3 regions of the Pseudoxanthomonas sp. 134C1 genome follow, and region 1 is predicted to be linked to each of the others. Evidence: predicted binding sites of a transcription regulator. Region 1 holds the regulator's gene; each other region holds the start of a gene.

The links. The regulator HrcA, encoded in region 1, represses chaperone genes, less so after heat shock. The targets are predictions, from matches to a motif close to TTNGCACTCNNNNNNNNNGAGTGCNAA.
Region 2: groES (co-chaperone GroES) is a predicted target of HrcA. The motif match lies at 2,447-2,473, and genes of this name have one in related genera.
Region 3: rpoH (RNA polymerase sigma factor RpoH) is a predicted target of HrcA. The motif match lies at 2,650-2,676, and genes of this name have one in related genera.

Annotation. Positions count from the first base shown of each region.
Region 1 covers NZ_JBYMTH010000005.1:103,165-109,128, reverse strand. The annotation lists gene AC3DEZ_RS11740 (RnfH family protein) at 1-185, shown strand, start outside; gene AC3DEZ_RS11735 (outer membrane protein assembly factor BamE) at 192-590, opposite strand; gene fur (ferric iron uptake transcriptional regulator) at 696-1,100, shown strand; gene recN (DNA repair protein RecN) at 1,218-2,888, opposite strand; gene AC3DEZ_RS11720 (DUF2269 family protein) at 2,972-3,460, opposite strand; gene hrcA (heat-inducible transcriptional repressor HrcA) at 3,550-4,602, shown strand; gene grpE (nucleotide exchange factor GrpE) at 4,645-5,163, shown strand; gene dnaK (molecular chaperone DnaK) at 5,271-5,964, shown strand, end outside.
Region 2 covers NZ_JBYMTH010000008.1:101,623-107,586, forward strand. The annotation lists gene AC3DEZ_RS15010 (protein-disulfide reductase DsbD family protein) at 1-1,979, opposite strand, end outside; gene cutA (divalent-cation tolerance protein CutA) at 1,983-2,315, opposite strand; gene groES (co-chaperone GroES) at 2,522-2,812, shown strand; gene groL (chaperonin GroEL) at 2,866-4,506, shown strand; gene AC3DEZ_RS15030 (MarR family winged helix-turn-helix transcriptional regulator) at 4,652-5,149, shown strand; gene AC3DEZ_RS15035 (DNA alkylation repair protein) at 5,152-5,892, shown strand; gene AC3DEZ_RS15040 (DUF6616 family protein) at 5,915-5,964, shown strand, end outside.
Region 3 covers NZ_JBYMTH010000007.1:214,857-220,820, reverse strand. The annotation lists gene AC3DEZ_RS14525 (dipeptidase) at 1-252, shown strand, start outside; gene AC3DEZ_RS14520 (EAL domain-containing protein) at 1,023-2,531, shown strand; gene rpoH (RNA polymerase sigma factor RpoH) at 2,687-3,565, shown strand; gene AC3DEZ_RS14510 (DUF1203 domain-containing protein) at 3,705-4,172, shown strand; gene AC3DEZ_RS14505 (NAD(P)/FAD-dependent oxidoreductase) at 4,166-5,431, opposite strand; gene AC3DEZ_RS14500 (response regulator transcription factor) at 5,655-5,964, shown strand, end outside.

The DNA.
Region 1 (5,964 bases):
CGCGGGTGGCCGACGCGCTGCAGGCGTCGGGATTCGCCGATGATCCGGAGATTGCCGGCCATGCCGTCCACGGTGTGGTGGCGCGGGCCGATGCGGAACTGCGGGACGGGGACCGGGTGGAACTGCTGAGGCCGTTGACGCTGGACCCCAAGGAGGCGCGGCGACGCCGCGCCCGCAAGGCCTAGGCCGGCTCAGCGGCCGCCGCGACCGCCCTTCTTCTTGTCCTTGGCCAGGTTCGGGCCGAACTTGCGCACGTCCGAGGCCAGCTGCAGGTCGTTTTCGGGGAAGTATTCGCCTTCCCAGCTCGCCAGCGTATCGCCCTGGAAATGCAGGGTCAGCGTCTTGATCTCGGTGGTGCCGCGACGGTTGGTGCGTTCGCTGGCCGCGTAATCCCAGCGCTGGGAATGGAACGGATCGGCGATGGACGGACTGCCGATCAATGCCTGCACCTGCTGCTTGCTCTGGCCGACCTGCAATTGATCCACCGCCGCCTTGTCCAGCAGGTTGCCCTGGTAGATCGGCTGCTTGTAGAGGATGCCGCAGCCGGCAGTCAGGGAGGCGAGGGCGGCGACCAGCAGGAGTTTGCGCATGGGACGGCTACAGGTGGAAAACATGCCGATGATACACTTCCGGCGACCGCCGCAACCCAGCTTCAGGCAGCCGGCGCTAAACCGGTTATGAACGGAGACGCCGATATGGAATCCCAAGAACTTCGCAAGGTTGGCCTCAAGGTCACCCACCCGCGGATGCGCATCCTGGAACTGCTGGAGCAGAAAAGCGCACAGCACCACCTCAGTGCCGAAGACATCTATCGGCAGTTGCTCGAGCACGGCGACGAAATCGGCCTGGCCACGGTGTACCGGGTGCTGACCCAGTTCGAAGCCGCCGGGCTGGTGCTGAAGCACAACTTCGAGGGCGGCCAGGCCGTCTATGAACTGGATCGCGGTGGTCACCACGACCACATGGTGGACGTGGACACCGGCAAGATCATCGAGTTCGAAAGCCCGGAAATCGAGAAGCTCCAGCGCGAAATCGCCGCCAAGCACGGTTACCTGCTGGAAGAGCATTCGCTGGTCCTGTACGTGCGCAAGAAGCGCTGATCCAGCCGTCAACCCGTACGTGCGAGCGGCCTCCCGGCCGCGAACGTTCCTGCCCGCCCGAGGCTTCCCATCGCGATGGGGGGAAGACTCGAAAAGAGCTGGCCGTGATCGGAATCCTCAGCCTGCGACGTCGGCCAGCAGCCGCTTGGCCGCGGCGTGGGCTTCCTTGCTGACCTCGACGCCGCCCAGCATGCGTGCCAGTTCCTCTTCGCGCTGGCGGGCGGTCAGGACTTCCACCGCGCTCTGGGTCATGCCGTCCACCGGCGCCTTGCTGACCCGGTAGTGGGCATGGCCCTGGGCGGCCACCTGGGGCAGGTGGGTCACGCACAGCACCTGCCGCTGCGCGCCGAGGGCGCGCAGCTTCTTGCCGACGATGTCGGCGACCGCGCCGCCGATGCCGGAGTCGACTTCGTCGAACACCATGGTCGGCACCGTGTCCACACCGAGCGCGGCGACCTCGATGGCCAGCGAGATGCGCGACAGCTCGCCGCCGGAGGCGACCTTGCGCAGCGGCCGGGGCGGCTGGCCGGCATTGGCGCCGACCAGGAATTCGACCCGCTCGGCGCCGGCCGGATCCGGGCGGTCCCCCTCGTTGGGCTCCAGCGCAATCTCGAACCGTCCGCCGCCCATGCCCAGTTCGCCGATCAGGGCGGTGGTGGTCTTGCCCAGTTCGCGCGCGGCGCGCTGGCGGCTGCGGGTCAACCGGGCGGCGCTGGTCTTCCAGGCGTCGCGGGCGGCCTCGATCTCCTTGTTGAGGCCGAGCAGGCGCTCACCGGCGCCGCGCAGACCGTCCAGTTCGGTGGCGATGGTGTCGCGTACCCGCGCCAGATCGTCCGGGGTCGTGCGGTGCTTGCGGGCCAGGTCGTGGATGCGGCCAAGCCGTTGTTCCAGTTCCTCGAATTGCTCCGGATCCGCGTCCAGATCGTCGCGGACCTGGCCAAGCAGGCCGAGCGCCTCGTCGATCTGGATGTTCGCGCTTTCCAGCATGCCGTCGATCTCGGCCAGCCGCGGTTCGTGTTGCGCCAGCCGGGCCAGTTCGCCGCGGGTCTGCTGCAGCTGGCGCGACAACGACGGGGATTCGTCCCCGCCCAGACGCGTCAGCGCCGCTTCGCAGGCCTGGATGAGGCCGGTGGCGTGGGCCTGGCGGCGATGACCCGCGACCAAGTTCTCGATGCTGGCCGGGGCGAGGTCCTCGCGTGCCAGTTCACCGAGCTGGTGTTCCAGATAGTTGATGCGATCGGAGACATCGCCCTGGCGGGACAGGTGGTCGCGTTCGTGCAGCAGCTCGGACCAGCGCGCCGCGGCCGCCGCCACCGCCTGCCGTTCGGCCGCGTTGCGGGCGTGGCCATCCAGCAGCTCGCGCTGGCTGGCTTTGTCCATCAGCGCCTGGTGTTCGTGTTGCCCGTGGATTTCCACCAGCCGTCCGGCCAGATCCGACAATTGCCCGAGGGTGACGCTGCGGCCGTTGATCCAGGCGCGCGAACCACCGTCGGCGCGGATGATCCGGCGCAGCTGGCAGGCCAGTTCGTCGTCCAGCTCCTGTTCGCGCAGCCACGCCAGCGCCGGCGCGTTGGCCTCGATGGCGAATTCGGCGGACAGTTCGGCGCGCTCGGCGCCGTGGCGGACCACGCCGCTGTCGGCGCGCAGGCCCGACAGGAAGCCCAGGGCATCCACCAGCAACGACTTGCCGGCGCCGGTTTCACCGGAAATGACGGTCATGCCGGGGCCGAATTCCAGTTCGGTGGCGCGGACGACGGCGAAATCCTTGATCGCGAGGTGTCTGAGCATGCACGTATTGTAAGGGCCAGCCATGACGCGCATGGCACGCGGCGGCAGCATCGGCGGGGGCCGTCGCAGAAACCGCGACAGCCCTACGCGGGCACCTTCAGCACCATCGCGGCCAGCGCCAGCCAGGCCGGCAGCAGGCTGGCGACACCGATGCGGTTCCAGCGCCGCAACAGGGGAGCGCAGTCGTCCCAGCCGATGTCCTCGCGACCGGCCAGCACCCGCAGGCGGTGCTGGAGCGGAGCCAGCGCCGCGAACACCAATCCGGACAGCACGAACAGGCCGATGCCCCAGGCGATCCAGCCGGTGCGCAGCACCGGCCAGCCGCCTTGCCAGGCCGCCAGGCCGCCGCTGGCGATGATCACCAGCACCGCCGGCACGGTGAACACCCGGTCGCTGCGGATGACGCCCGCCATCGCCTCGGCCAGTCGGGGCGGGGAACGGTGGCGGGCGGCGTGGCGGACCCAGAACACGCCGGTGGTGATGTTGCCGAGGAACAGCACGACGGCGACGACGTGCAACAGTTTGAACAGCAGATAGATCATGGCGGCGGGAGGAACCGGAGGGATGGCCATTGACCCGCATCCGCCAGCCGTCGCCAAGTGGCCGGAAGTCACTTCAATGCTTGCGGTCGCCGGGCGATACCGCTATCTATTCGTCGATGATGGCCGCATCCGCCGACACCCCGCTGGACCCCCGCGCCCGCCAATTGCTGCGGGCGCTGATCTCCCGTTACATCCGCGACGGCGAACCGGTCGGCTCGCAGACCCTGGCCCGCCATGGCGGTCTGGACGTCAGCCCGGCGACCATCCGCAACATCCTGGCCGAGCTGGAGGAAGTGGGGTTGTTGAGCTCGCCGCACACCTCCGCCGGGCGGGTGCCGACCGCCCAGGGCTATCGGGTGTTCGTGGACAGTCTGGTGCAGGTGAAGTCGCTGGGCGAGGGCGAGATCACCCGCCTGCGCGCCGAGTTGCCAGCCGGGGCGGGCACCCAGGCGTTGCTGGGCAACGCCTCCGAGCTGCTGTCGGCGATGACCCATTTCGTCGGGGTGGTGAGTGCGCCCCGGCGCGAGCAGTTCGCGTTCCGCTACATCGATTTCGTGCCGCTGGACGGGCGCCGGGTGATGGCGATCCTGGTGTTCGCCGACAACGATGTGCAGAACCGGGTGATCGAGCCGCGGCGGGTCTACGACCGCTCGGAGCTGGAGCGGATCGCCAACTATCTGAATGCCCATTTCGCCGGGCGCCCGCTGGCCGACATCCGCGCCACCCTGCTGCGGGAGCTTCGCGCGGCCCGCAGCGAGATGGAAGGACTGCTGGCGGAGGCGGTGGATCTGGCCGAACAGGCGCTGGCGCCGCCGGGTGACGACGTGGTGCTGGCCGGGCAGACCCGGCTGATGAGCGTGCAGGATCTGTCCGACCTGGAGCGCCTGCGCGACCTGTTCGAGACCTTCGCCCGCAAGCGGGAGATCCTGCAGCTGCTGGAGCGCACCCTGCGCGCCCCGGGCGTGCGCATCTTCATCGGCGAGGACACCGGGCTGGCCCGCCACGACAGCGTTTCGGTGGTCACCGCGCCGTACATGGCCGGCGGGCAGGTGCTGGGGGTGCTGGGGGTCATCGGCCCGACCCGGATGGCCTACGACCGGGTGATTCCGGTGGTGCAGGCGGCCGCCGATGCGCTGGGGGCCGCCTTGAATCCGGACAGCCCGGCCCAATAAGTTGCCTGTCATGCGGCAGGAACCGCCGCGACGGGACCCGAGATGAGCCAAAACGAACACGATTCCGAACTGGGCCAGACGCCCGAACCGCAAGAAGCCGACAACCCCCTGATCGCCGAACTGGAAACGCTCCGCAACGAGCTGGACCAGCTGCGGGCCACCTCGCTGCTGGAGCGGGCGGACCTGGAGAATCAGCGCAAGCGGGTGGCGCGCGACATCGAGATGGCGCGCAAATTCGCCAACGAACGCCTGCTGGGCGACCTGCTGCCGGTCTTCGACAGCCTGGACGCCGGGTTGGCCGCGGCCGGCGGCGAGGCCAATCCGCTGCGCGAGGGGCTGGAACTGACCTACAAGCAACTGCTCAAGGTTGCCGGCGACAACGGCCTGACCGTGGTCGATCCGGTCGGCGCCCCGTTCAACCCGGAACACCACCAGGCCATCAGCCAGGCCGACGTTCCCGGCGCCGCGCCCGGCAGCGTGGTGCAGGTGTTCCAGAAGGGCTACCTGCTCAACGACCGCCTGCTGCGCCCCGCGCTGGTGGTGGTGGCGAGGCAGGACTGAACGCCCGGGCCGGCGGCGCTTGAACCGCGCCGGCCGGACCCCACATCCAGACCATCCCCGGCCCAGCGCCGGACCAAGACAGACACTTTTAGGGAGCGAACCCGACAATGGGCAAGATCATCGGCATCGACCTGGGCACGACCAATTCGTGCGTGGCGATCATGGAAGGCGGCAAGGCACGCGTCATCGAGAATTCCGAAGGCGACCGTACCACCCCCTCCATCGTCGCCTACACCAAGGACGGCGAAGTCCTGGTGGGCGCCTCGGCCAAGCGCCAGGCCGTCACCAACCCCAAGAACACCTTCTTCGCGGTGAAGCGCCTGATCGGCCGCAAATTCACCGACGCCGAAGTGCAGAAGGACATCGGCCTGGTGCCGTATTCCATCGTCCAGCACGACAACGGTGACGCCTGGGTGGCCACCGCCGACGGCAAGAAGCTGTCCGCGCAGGAAATCTCCGCGCGCATCCTGGAGAAGATGAAGAAGACCGCCGAGGCCTTCCTGGGCGAGACGGTGACCGAAGCGGTCATCACCGTGCCGGCCTACTTCAACGACAGCCAGCGCCAGGCCACCAAGGACGCCGGCAAGATCGCCGGCCTGGACGTCAAGCGCATCATCAACGAGCCGACCGCCGCGGCGCTGGCCTATGGCCTCGACAAGGCCGACGGCACCGATCGCAAGATCGCCGTGTACGACCTGGGCGGCGGCACCTTCGACGTGTCGATCATCGAGATCGCCAACGTCGACGGCGAGAAGCAGTTCGAGGTGCTGGCCACCAACGGCGACACCTTCCTGGGCGGCG
Region 2 (5,964 bases), on a different contig from region 1:
CGGGTCTCGACGGTCGCGGCGCGTTCCGGCGGCGGCAGGCGATGCGCCATCACCAGCGGCGCCACGGCCGAGGCCAGCACCAGCACGGCCAGCGCGCGCTGTACCGGCGCGGCGCGCCAGCGCAGGCGCTGCAGCCACCACGCCGCCACCGCCAGCAGCACCAGGCCGACCAGCACCAGCGCGACCGCGTCGATGCCACGCTGGCGGCCCAGCACCCACAGCAGCCACACCGCGGTCAGATACATCGGGAAGGCCAGCGCCTTCTTCAGCGTTTCCATCCACGCGCCCGGGCGCGGCAGCCGGTTGGCCAGCGCCGGCACGAAGCCGATCAGCAGGAACGGCAGCGCCAGACCGACGCCCAGCATCAGGAACACCAGCAGCGCCAGCGGCACCGGCGCGGCGAACGCGAACGCCAGCGCGGCGCCCATGAACGGCGCGGTGCACGGGCTGGCCACCACCACCGCCAGCACGCCGGTGAAGAAATCACCCGCCGGACCGTGCCTGCGGGTCAATCCGTCGCCCGTGCCGGCCAGTCCATAACCCACGGCGAACACGCCCGACAGGCTCAGGCCGACCGCGAACACCACATACACCAGTACGCCGATCACCAGGGGTTGCTGCAACTGGAAGCCCCAACCCAGCGCCTGCCCGGCCGCGCGCAGGGCGATGGCCGCGCCGCCGACCGCCAGGAAACTCAGCAGCACGCCGGCGGTGTACCAGAGCGCGCGCGCCTTCGGCCGATCGCCGCCGGCCAGCGACAGCGCCTTCAGCGACAGCACCGGCAACACGCACGGCATCAGGTTGAGGATCAGGCCGCCGCCCAGCGCCAGCAGCAGCGCCAGCCACAGACTGGTCGGCGTGCCCGAGGCGCGTCGCAGCGCGTCTTCCGGCGGCAGGGTGCGTGGCACGTCGGTGGCGGTGGTGCCGGAAGCGGCCGCGTCGGGGGCGGCGGGCGTTTCGGTGGTCGATGCGCCCGTGTCGGCGGTATCCGCAACCGCCGCGCCATTCGCCGCCGGCGGCGATGCCGGCGCTTCCGTGCCGGCGGCGGCTTCGGCGGCCGTCGTCACCTTGCCGGCCGGAATCGACAGCGCGATCCGGCGGGTCATCGGTGGATAGCAGATGCCGCCGGTCTGGCAGCCCTGGAAGGTCACCCGCAGGGTGGTCTTGGCGGCCTTGGCATGTTCGCGGTTCAGCGGCACCGGCACTTCGGCCTGGTCGAAATAGACGATGACGTCGCCGAAGTGTTCGTCGTGGTAGGCCTGACCCTTGGGCCAGCGCGGCTTCTGCAGGCCGATGCCGGGCGCGCCTTCCAGCGCCATCGAGGTGCGATCGCGGTAGACGTAGTAGCCGCGCGCCGGGGTGAAGCGCAGCAGCAGCTGATTGCCGTCGAAGGCGATGGCTTCGACCGCGAAGGCGCGATCCTGCGGCAACGGCGCGGCATCGACCGCGCCCTTGCCGCCACCCAGCAGCGACGAGCCGCCTCCGGTCAGCGAGCCCAGCGGCACGAAGCCGCCGGTGTCGTTCGCGGCCGGCGCGGGCGCGCCGCCGGGCAGATTCACGGTGAGGCTGCGGACCTGCGGCGGATAGCAGATGCCGGCGTCGGCGCAACCCTGGTACTTGACCTTGAGGGTGACCGTATCGGTGTCCGCGCCGGCCTGGCCGGGCAGCACCGCGATCAGGCTGCCGCGGTAGGTTTCCACGTCGCCGAAGAACTCGTCGCGGTAAGCCTTGCCCTTGGGCAGTTGCAGCGGTTTGGCGGTGAAACCGCCGGCGCTCACCTCGACCCCGGTGCGATGCCGGTACAGGTAGTAGCCGTCGGCGATTTTCCAGTTGACCTCGATGCGGTCGCGGCTGGGCGCGGTCACGCTGGGAACGAACACCTCGTCGACCGGCGGCAGGTCCTGCGGGCGGATCTGGGCCTGCGCGGCGCAGGCGAGGGACAGCAGGCCCAGGGCCAGCAGGCGGGACAACCACGTCATCGGTCAGGATTCCTCTCGGGGCTCGCTCGTTTCCGCCGTCACCCAGGCCAGATAGGCGGGCAGGCCGGCGGCGGCTTGGACCGCCAGCAGTTCGGGGAGTTCGTAGGGATGCAGTTCGGCCAGCCGGGCCGCCAGCGCCGGCAGGCGCGCGGCGGTGGTCTTGATGATCAGCTGGACCTCGTCGGTGGTTTCCACCGCGTCCCGCCAGCGGTAGACCGAGGTCATGCCGGGCAGGAGGTTCACGCATGCCGCCAGCCGTTCTTCCACCAGCGTCCCGGCCAGGCGGCGGGCGCTGTCGGCGTCGGGGCAGGTGCAGAAGGCGATCAGGACGGACATAGGCCCACGATTATCGCAGACGCCTCCCTGATCCCCGGTCCAAACTTTTTCCGAGGCCGGCTCTTGAAAGGCCCGGGCCGGGCCCCATCTCGGTGCAATCCCGGTTCGCCGGGATTCGTTTGCCCGCGTTGCTGGCACTCATACGTCCCGAGTGCTAACATCGCCGCCCCTTTCCCAGTCCAATCAATCACTTAAAGAGGATTGAAATGAGCAATATCAAGCCGCTGTACGACCGCGTGGTCATCAAGCGTATGGAAGAAGAGAAGCTGTCCGCTGGCGGCATCGTGATTCCGGACTCGGCCACCGAGAAGCCGATCAAGGGCGAAGTCGTCGCCGTCGGCGAAGGCAAGGTCCTGGACAACGGCAATGTGCGCGCCCCGAAGGTCAAGGTCGGCGACAAGGTCCTGTTCGGCAAGTACAGCGGCACCGAAGTGAAGCTGGACGGCACCGACTACCTGGTCGTGAAGGAAGACGACATCTTCGCGATCCTCGGCTGAGCCGCGGACTCCGCATCCTTTTTCCAACCCCTATTTGAATTGAGGTAATCGCAATGGCTGCCAAGGATATCCGTTTCGGCGAAGACGCCCGTTCGCGCATGGTGCGCGGCGTCAACGTGCTCGCCAACGCCGTCAAGGCCACCCTGGGCCCGAAGGGCCGCAACGTCGTGCTCGAGAAGAGCTTCGGCGCCCCGACCATCACCAAGGACGGCGTCTCCGTCGCCAAGGAAATCGAACTGGCCGACAAGTTCGAGAACATGGGCGCGCAGATGGTCAAGGAAGTCGCTTCCAAGACCTCCGACAACGCCGGTGACGGCACCACCACCGCCACCGTGCTGGCGCAGGCGCTGATCCGCGAAGGTTCCAAGGCGGTCGCCGCCGGCATGAACCCGATGGACCTGAAGCGCGGCATCGACAAGGCCGTGATCGCCGCCGTGGCCGAGCTGAAGAAGATCAGCAAGCCCACCGCCGACGACAAGGCCATCGCCCAGGTCGGCACCATCTCCGCCAACTCCGACGAGTCGATCGGCAACATCATCGCCGACGCGATGAAGAAGGTCGGCAAGGAAGGCGTGATCACCGTCGAGGAAGGCTCGGGCCTGGACAACGAGCTGGACGTCGTCGAAGGCATGCAGTTCGACCGCGGCTACCTGTCGCCGTACTTCGTCAACAACCAGCAGTCGATGACCGCCGACCTGGATGACCCGTTCATCCTGCTGCACGACAAGAAGATCTCCAACGTGCGTGACCTGCTGCCCGTGCTGGAAGGCGTGGCCAAGGCCGGCAAGCCGCTGCTGATCGTCGCCGAGGAAGTGGAAGGCGAAGCGCTGGCGACCCTGGTCGTCAACACCATCCGCGGCATCGTCAAGGTCGTGGCCGTGAAGGCTCCGGGCTTCGGCGACCGTCGCAAGGCGATGCTGGAAGACATGGCCGTGCTGACCGGCGGCACCGTGATCTCCGAGGAAGTGGGCCTGTCGCTCGAGAAGGCCACCATCAAGGATCTGGGCCGCGCCAAGAAGGTGCAGGTCTCGAAGGAAAACAGCACCATCATCGACGGCGCCGGCGACACCTCCGCCATCGAAGCGCGCATCAAGCAGATCAAGGCGCAGATCGAAGAGACCTCTTCGGACTACGACCGCGAGAAGCTGCAGGAGCGCGTGGCCAAGCTGGCCGGCGGCGTGGCCGTCATCAAGGTCGGTGCCGCCACCGAAGTCGAGATGAAGGAAAAGAAGGCGCGCGTTGAAGACGCCCTGCACGCCACCCGTGCGGCCGTCGAGGAAGGCGTGGTCCCGGGCGGCGGCGTCGCCCTGATCCGTGCCAAGGCCGCCATCGAAGGCCTGAAGGGCATCAACGAAGACCAGACCCACGGTATCCAGATCGCCCTGCGCGCGATGGAAGCCCCGCTGCGCGAAATCGTCACCAACGCCGGCGAAGAGCCCTCCGTGATCGTCAACAAGGTCAAGGACGGTTCGGGCAACTTCGGCTACAACGCCGCCAACGGCGAGTTCGGCGACATGGTCGAGTTCGGCATCCTGGATCCGACCAAGGTCACCCGCACCGCGCTGCAGAACGCCGCATCCATCGCCGGCCTGATGATCACCACCGAAGCGATGGTGGCCGAGGCTCCGAAGAAGGATGAGCCGGCGATGCCGCCGGGCGGTGGCATGGGCGGCATGGGCGGCATGGATTTCTGATCCGGCTTTCCACGCAGTACCGCGACACCGGAAAACCCCGCCGCGAGGCGGGGTTTTTCTTTGGTTTTCCCGAATCGCGCGGACGCGCGCTGGACATGCTCGCGCGCATCCATATAATTAGGCGCCTAATCAAAAGGGGCGCGGCATGCTCGAGAACAAGCACCAGGCGTTGCTGGACGAAGCCCGACGACACGGGCAGGCCGATGTCGATGGCCTGCGGCTGTGCTTCCAGGTGTTGTCGCTGGCCGCCGCCATTGATCGCGATTGCGCGACGCGACTGGCGCCGCATGGGCTGAGCGAGGGACGTTTCGTAGTCCTGTTCTTGCTGCATGGCGCCGGCCAAGCGCTGTCGCCGCATCAACTGGCCGAGCGCGCGGGCGTCACCCGCGCCACCGTCACCGGGTTGCTGGACGGACTGGAGCGCGAAGGCCTGTTGCAGCGCCGGAGCGATCGCGAGGACAAGCGCCGTGTCGACGTCGTGCTGACACCGGCCGGCCGCCGCCTGGCGGGGCGGTTGTTCCAGCAGCACGCGGATTGGATCGCGTCGCTGTTCGCCGGGTTCTCGCCCCGCGAGCGCGATCAGTTGAGCACGCTGTTGCGGCGGGTCTGGCTGCGCACCGACGCCGGCGCGGCCGCGCCGTGAGCGTGGCGCGCCGGCCCGACCCCGAACGCCTGCGCCGGTTGAACGCGGGGACCGCCGCGTGCGCAAATCTGTCCGAATGCCTGGCGGTCGATTTCGCGATCCTGCTGGCCACGGTCGCGCCCATGTTGCCGGCCTCCGCCATCGAGGCGATGCGCGCGGCCGGCGGTGGCGGCATCACCACGCGGATGGCGCTGGCGGTGCACTTGCTCCGCAGCCATGGCGCCGGCGACGCGCGCGCTTGGCGGGGTCACGCGTCTGACACCGTGCGCGGCTGGGCTTGCCATCTGATTGCCAGCGAACCGGAATGGCCATTGGCGGCACAGTTGGACCACATGCGCCCGCTGGCCGACGACGATCATTTCGGCGTGCGCGAATGGGCATGGCTGGCCGTGCGCCCGGCGATTGCCGCCGATCCGCTGGCGGCGCTGGCGCGCCTGCTGCCGTGGACGCACGCGGCCTCGCCGAACCTGCGCCGCTATGCTTGCGAAGCGCTGCGCCCGCGCGGGGTGTGGGCCGCGCACATCGGTCTGTTCAAGCAATCGCCGGAGCACGCCCTGCCACTGCTGGAAGCGCTCGCCGAGGATCCTTCGCGCTACGTGCAGGATTCGGTTGGCAACTGGCTCAACGACGCCGGCAAGACCCGGCCGGCGTTCGTGCGCGCGCTGGTCGCGCGATGGCAACAGCAGCATCCCGGCGCTGCCAACGCCCATATCCGCAAACGCGCATCGCGCAACCTGGACTGATTCGCCCAAAAGGAGACACCGCATGTCCCATACCCTGATCGAGTTCTACAGCGCCACCCCCGCCTGGCACGC
Region 3 (5,964 bases), on a different contig from region 1:
TTCGAAGACTACATGCGGCATTTGCTGCATATCCTCAAGGTGGCGGGGCCGGAACATGTGGGAATCGGCGCGGACTGGGATGGCGGCGGTGGCGTGGAGGGATTGGAAGACGTATCGGCCCTGCCCAGGATCACGGAACGCCTCTTGAAGGAGGGCTATACCGAAGCAGACGTCCGTGCCATCTGGGGCGGCAATCTGCTACGGATCATGCGTGCGGTGGAGGCTGCCGCGCAGACAAAGCCCAAGCACTAGGCGCACATCCGGCCGCCACCGCGCTGGATGCCCCGGTGGCGGTCGATGTGTTCCAGCTTGCTGGCAGGAAATGGGAAGCCGGCCGCTCGCCATGATGGCGCGAGGCTCGGGGGGAACGGTCCACCTGATCCGCAGTGAGTCGACGCTCCAGATGAGCAAGCGCGCCCTCCCTGCAGAAGGGCGCGCGACGATTTCAGCGTGTCAACATGGAGCCGACAGATGTACGGCGGCCGACTCTTTCCGCTACCAGATTGGATGACGCGACTCGATGCAGGGCGTTGCAGCTTATTCATCAGCGGGAAAGGCAGCGATGCGTGATGAGCTGGCGTGATGTCTTGAGCGCTCATGGAGCCATCCGGTTGCACAGATAGCGGGCCGTACGGCTAGGTAGCCGTGAACGGTTGTCCTTCTGCGATCCTTTTCAGAAATGTCCGATTCCTGCACGGAATCACTTTGGGCGACATTACCGTCCGCGACATGAGTTCGCGATCGAATCTCTCACGTCCCCGGCCAGCGGCATACCTCCGGTGTGCACCATCGACGTGGGAGTCTCCGCACCAGTCAGGTGCGCGACACAAAGTGGTTCCCTTTCCCGAGTCATGCATGCCTTACGCGCCAAAGTCGAACCGACAGGCCGTCCTCCAGCGGGATGGTGGGGTGGGGTGCATGGCGGGCTCACGGTGGGCCAATGGTGTGCTCGCTGGCATTTCCGACGGCATGCATTCCATGCGGGACTGATCTTGCTGGCGGTCACGGTGCCGTGCTTGCTGGTGCTTCTCTGGTTCCGTGGGGACACCCTGCACGCCGACAACGAGGCACTTCAGGAGCGGCAGCGGGCGCTGATGCAACTGGAAACGATGCTCGATGGCGTTCACGCCGCAGCCGGTGAGGCAATGCCTTTGGCTGACGGTCGCTGCGCGGACGTGATCGATGCCCTGCGTCTCTGGGCGGCGGTGGTACCGCAGGTACGCTCCCTGTTGTTGGCACGCGAAGGAGTGGTGTATTGCAGCACGTTGTCCGGTGACGTGATCGCCAGCCCGGCATCGTTCTGGCCCGACCATGAAACGCTGGCACTGATCGACGGCAATGCGGTCGCCCCTGATCGCCCCCTACTGCTGTATCGGTTGACCCTGGGATCGCAGCAGGTCATCGCGGTCATGGATGCCCTGCATGTCTGGCAGGGCGGTGCATCCGAGGATGCCGCCGGCAGGATGACATGGCGCGTGGCTGACATGCAGATAGGGAGTGATGGACGCCTGCGGCCAGGGATAGCCGGGCAGGTGAACGATGCAAGCGTGACGGCGTCGTCGCGGTATCCAATGGCGCTTGCCTCGACCCCGTTTGCCGGGAAACCGGCGTTGCCCGGATCACTGTTCCGTGCTCCGGTTCTGTGGGCACTTCTCGCCGGCATTCCCGCAGGATATCTGGCTCATCTCTTTCTACGGCGCCGGCATGGCTTGCCCAGGGAATTCGAGCGGGCCATCCAGAAAGGCGAGTTCATTTCCTACTACCAGCCATTGGTGCGCGCGGCCGACATGGAATGGGCCGGCCTGGAAGTACTCGCGCGTTGGGCACACCCGTCCCGTGGATTGCTGACCCCGGACAGTTTCATGCCCAGCCTGGAACAGACCGACCTCATTTTGCCGATGACGGCGCAGTTGATGGAGCAGGCCGCGGGCGAACTCGCTGACATGCTCCCGCTGCTGCCGGCCAGCTTCCATATCTCTTTCAACATCACGCCCGCACACCTCACCGGGCGTTGGTTGCCCGAACAATGCCAGCGCTTCCTGGCAGCGTTTCCGCCGGGCAGAATCGGCCTGGTCCTGGAACTGACCGAGCGCGAAGGGGTGGATGCCGATGCCGCCGTGCACGCCGTGCTGGACGAAGTCCGGCGGATGGGCGTACGGATTGCACTGGATGATTTCGGCGTGGGGCATTCCAATCTTGGCCACCTGCAGGAACTGCGGGCAGACCGGCTGAAGATCGATCGCGGATTCGTCGCCCGGCTGGTGGCGCCTGGGCGGATGACGCCTATCCTGCGGACCATCCTGGATCTGGCCGAGCGCATGGACCTGGATGTGGTGGCCGAAGGGGTGGAAAACTGGACGCAGGCGGATGCGTTAGCCCGGCACGGCGTAACCCTGCTGCAGGGATACCTGTTCGCCCGGCCGTTGGCCGGCGCGGACCTGGCCTCTGTCCTGGCCCGATCGCCTGGTCCGCGCCGGGCACGAAGCAATGGCGTTCTCGCTGAAGTTCAAGTGACTGATTCGACAAGATAAATTCGTGCGTGAGATTACTTTTGGGGCATGTGCCGCACTGTTCCCGTTTGCCGTACGAAAGCTGAACGTCTTCCCTCCATCGTTCCATTGCCGGGATGATGGGGAACTCTTTTACCGGTTAGCAGTCGAACAACCCGACTGCTAAGATGACCCTCATGAGCCAGAACTCCTCCGCCACCGCCCTGGTGGCCAACAGCCTCCCCATCCCCAGCGCCCTCGGTTCGCTCGAGGCCTACATCGGCGCCGTGCACCAGATTCCGGTGCTGACGGTCGATGACGAGCAGACGCTCGCCCGTCGTTACCGCGATGACGAAGACCTGGACGCCGCCCGTGAACTGGTGCATTCGCACCTGCGGTTCGTGGTGCACGTGGCTCGTGGCTACAACGGCTACGGCCTGCCCCTGGGCGATCTGATCCAGGAGGGCAACATCGGCCTGATGAAGGCGGTGAAGCGCTTCGATCCGGACATGGGCGTCCGCCTGGTGAGCTTTGCGGTGCACTGGATCCGGGCGGAAATGCACGAGTTCATCCTGAAGAACTGGCGCATCGTGAAGGTCGCGACCACCAAGGCGCAGCGCAAGCTGTTCTTCAACCTGCGCAAGTCCAAGACCCGCCTGGGTTGGATGAACGCGGAGGAAGTCAGCGCCGTTGCCAAGGACCTCAATGTGTCCGAGCGCGAGGTGCTGGAAATGGAATCGCGCCTGTCCGGTCGTGATATCGGCTTCGACGCGCCGGGTGACGAAGACGACGAACACGCGCCGCCGTCACCGGTGAACTACCTGATGGCAGGAGACGAGGATCCGTCGCAGGCCTATGAGCGTGCCGACAGTGAAGACAACCAGTTGGAACTGCTGCGCGAAGGCCTGGCCGGTCTGGATCAGCGTTCGCGCGACATCGTCAAGCGCCGCTGGCTGGATGCGGACAGCAAGATCACGCTGCAGGAACTGGCGGACGAGTACGGTGTTTCCGCCGAACGCATCCGTCAGATCGAGGCCAATGCGCTCAAGAAGATGAAGGCATTGTTTGCCGCCTGAGCACGGCATTCCTGACGAGGTGTGCGTGACGCGATGAAGACGGCTCCGGAAACGGGGCCGTTTTCTTTTTCGCGCAAGAATCGGATGGCGGCGCCACGCTCTTCCGGAGACTCTGTCCACCCGTTCGCAGGAGTCCTCCATGTCATACCGCATAGCCGGTCTTTCCCCCGATTTGTTCGCCCACCTGTGGCCGTTGGATGACGCAAGCCTGGACATGCAGGCCATCCGGCGCGTGGTCGCGGACAACGATCGCGGTTTCCCGTGCCGTGTCTCGCTGGATAACGCGCGCGCGGGGGAAACCCTGTTGCTGCTGCCCTTCCAGCATCATGACGTGGCCGGGCCTTATCGGGCCGGTGGCCCGATCTTCGTGCGTGAACAAGCCACCCAGGCGGCGGTGTTCGTGGACCGGATTCCCGATACGTTCCTGCGCCGCCTGCTGTCCGTGCGTGCCTACGATGCCAGTGGCTGGATGCAGGGATCCGAAGTCGTGGAGGGTACCCAACTGATCCAGACCATCGAGGCTTTCCTCCAGCGCGAGGAAGTGGATTACCTGCATCTGCACAATGCGCGCCCCGGGTGTTTCGCGGCGCGCGTGGAGCGTCACTGATCCGGTGGGGTTTCTGCGGTGCCGAAGATGATGCGTGCGCCGCGCTGATAGCTCCAGTAGGCCCATGCCCAGTTCAGCAGCACGACCAGCCGGTTGCGGAAGCCGATCAGGAAAAACACGTGTGCGGCCAGCCAGAACCACCACGCGAGCAGGCCGGACAGCTTGAGTCTGCCCAGGTGCACCACCGCGGCCATGCGGCCGATGGTGGCGAGGTTGCCGAAATCCCGGTAGTGGAAAGCAGTCGTGGCCTTGCCGGCCAGGCGCGCGCGAATCATCGCCGCGATATGCCGTCCCATCTGCTTGGCGGCGGGAGCGACGCCGGGCACGGGCCTGCCATCGCTCTGTACGGAAGCCAGGTCGCCGCCGACGAAGATTTCGGGATGCCCGGGTACGCTCAGGTCGGGCTGGACGATCACGCGTCCGGCACGATCCAGCGGGACGTCGAGGGACCGCGCGAGTGGGGAGGCGGCGACGCCCGCCGCCCAGACCACCGTTCTCGCGGGCACGAAAGTATCGCCGAGCTGATAGCCCGCTTCGCTGATGGCGGTGACCGGCACATCCGTGCTGACTTCCACCCCCAGTTTCTCCAACTGGCGGCGGGCGCGCACGGACAGATCTTCCGGGAAGGAGGCCAGAACACGCGGACCGGCCTCGACGAGGCGCACGCGGGCTTCACCCGGATCGATGTTGCGGAACTCGTTCTTCAGCGTATGCCGCGCGATCTCGGCGAGCGTGCCGGCCAATTCCACTCCGGTGGGACCGCCACCGACGATAGCGAAATTGAGCCACGCCGCACGCCGGGCCGGATCCTGCTCGGCCTCGGCCCGTTCGAACGCCAAAAGCAGGTGGCGCCGCAGGTACAGCGCATCGTCCAGGGTCTTCAGCCCAGGCGCGTGTTTCGCCCACTCGTCGTGGCCGAAGTACGCGTGGGTGGCGCCGGTCGCCAGCAGGAGATAGTCGTAGTCCAGGGATCCGCCATCGCCCAGTTGAAGCCGACGTGTCTCCGGGTCCACCCGGGTCACCTCCGCGAGCCGCACTTCCACGTTGGCCTGGCGGCGCAGGATGTGGCGCAGCGGCGCGGCGATGTCGGGCGCGGACAGGCCGGCGGTCGCCACCTGGTAGAGCAGTGGCTGGAACAGGTGATGGTTGCGGCGATCGATCAAGGTGATCCGCACCGGGGCTCTGGCCAGGGCCCGGGCCGCCCATAAGCCGGCAAAGCCGCCGCCGATGATGACCACGTGGGCGCGGGAAGGGCTCATCGAAGCGCTCCGCGAATGAGCGGGACGCCTGATTGACACCCGTTGGGCGTCGACGGGAACGCCGACGTAGGGAGAGCGACGGTATCCATGGAGGGAATTCTGGCATGGACGCGCGCAGACGCAAGATGGAGGCGCTCTTCATTTGATTTGCGCGCGCGCGAGCCATCCATGTCACGTTAGACTTGGTTGCCGGAGCCGCCGAAGGTGCGACGGTGCAGGGGGAATGATGCAGCCACAGCCGATCACACTGGATGCAGTGCTGGTCATCGAAGACGATCCCGTCGTACGCCGTCGGATTGCACGGCTGGTGGCTGGAATCGCGGAACCGGGAGCGCATGTCGCCGACGTCGACTGTCTGGCGGCCGCGCGTTCACGCCTGCAGGAACGGCCCTTCGCGCTGGCGCTGGTGGATGTGCAACTGCCGGATGGCAGCGGCATCGATCTGATCGCCTGGATGCAGCGACACGCGCCAGGTACGCAGGCGGTCATCGTGTCCGCATGGGCGGAGGAGGAAATCATCCTGGCGGGCGTGC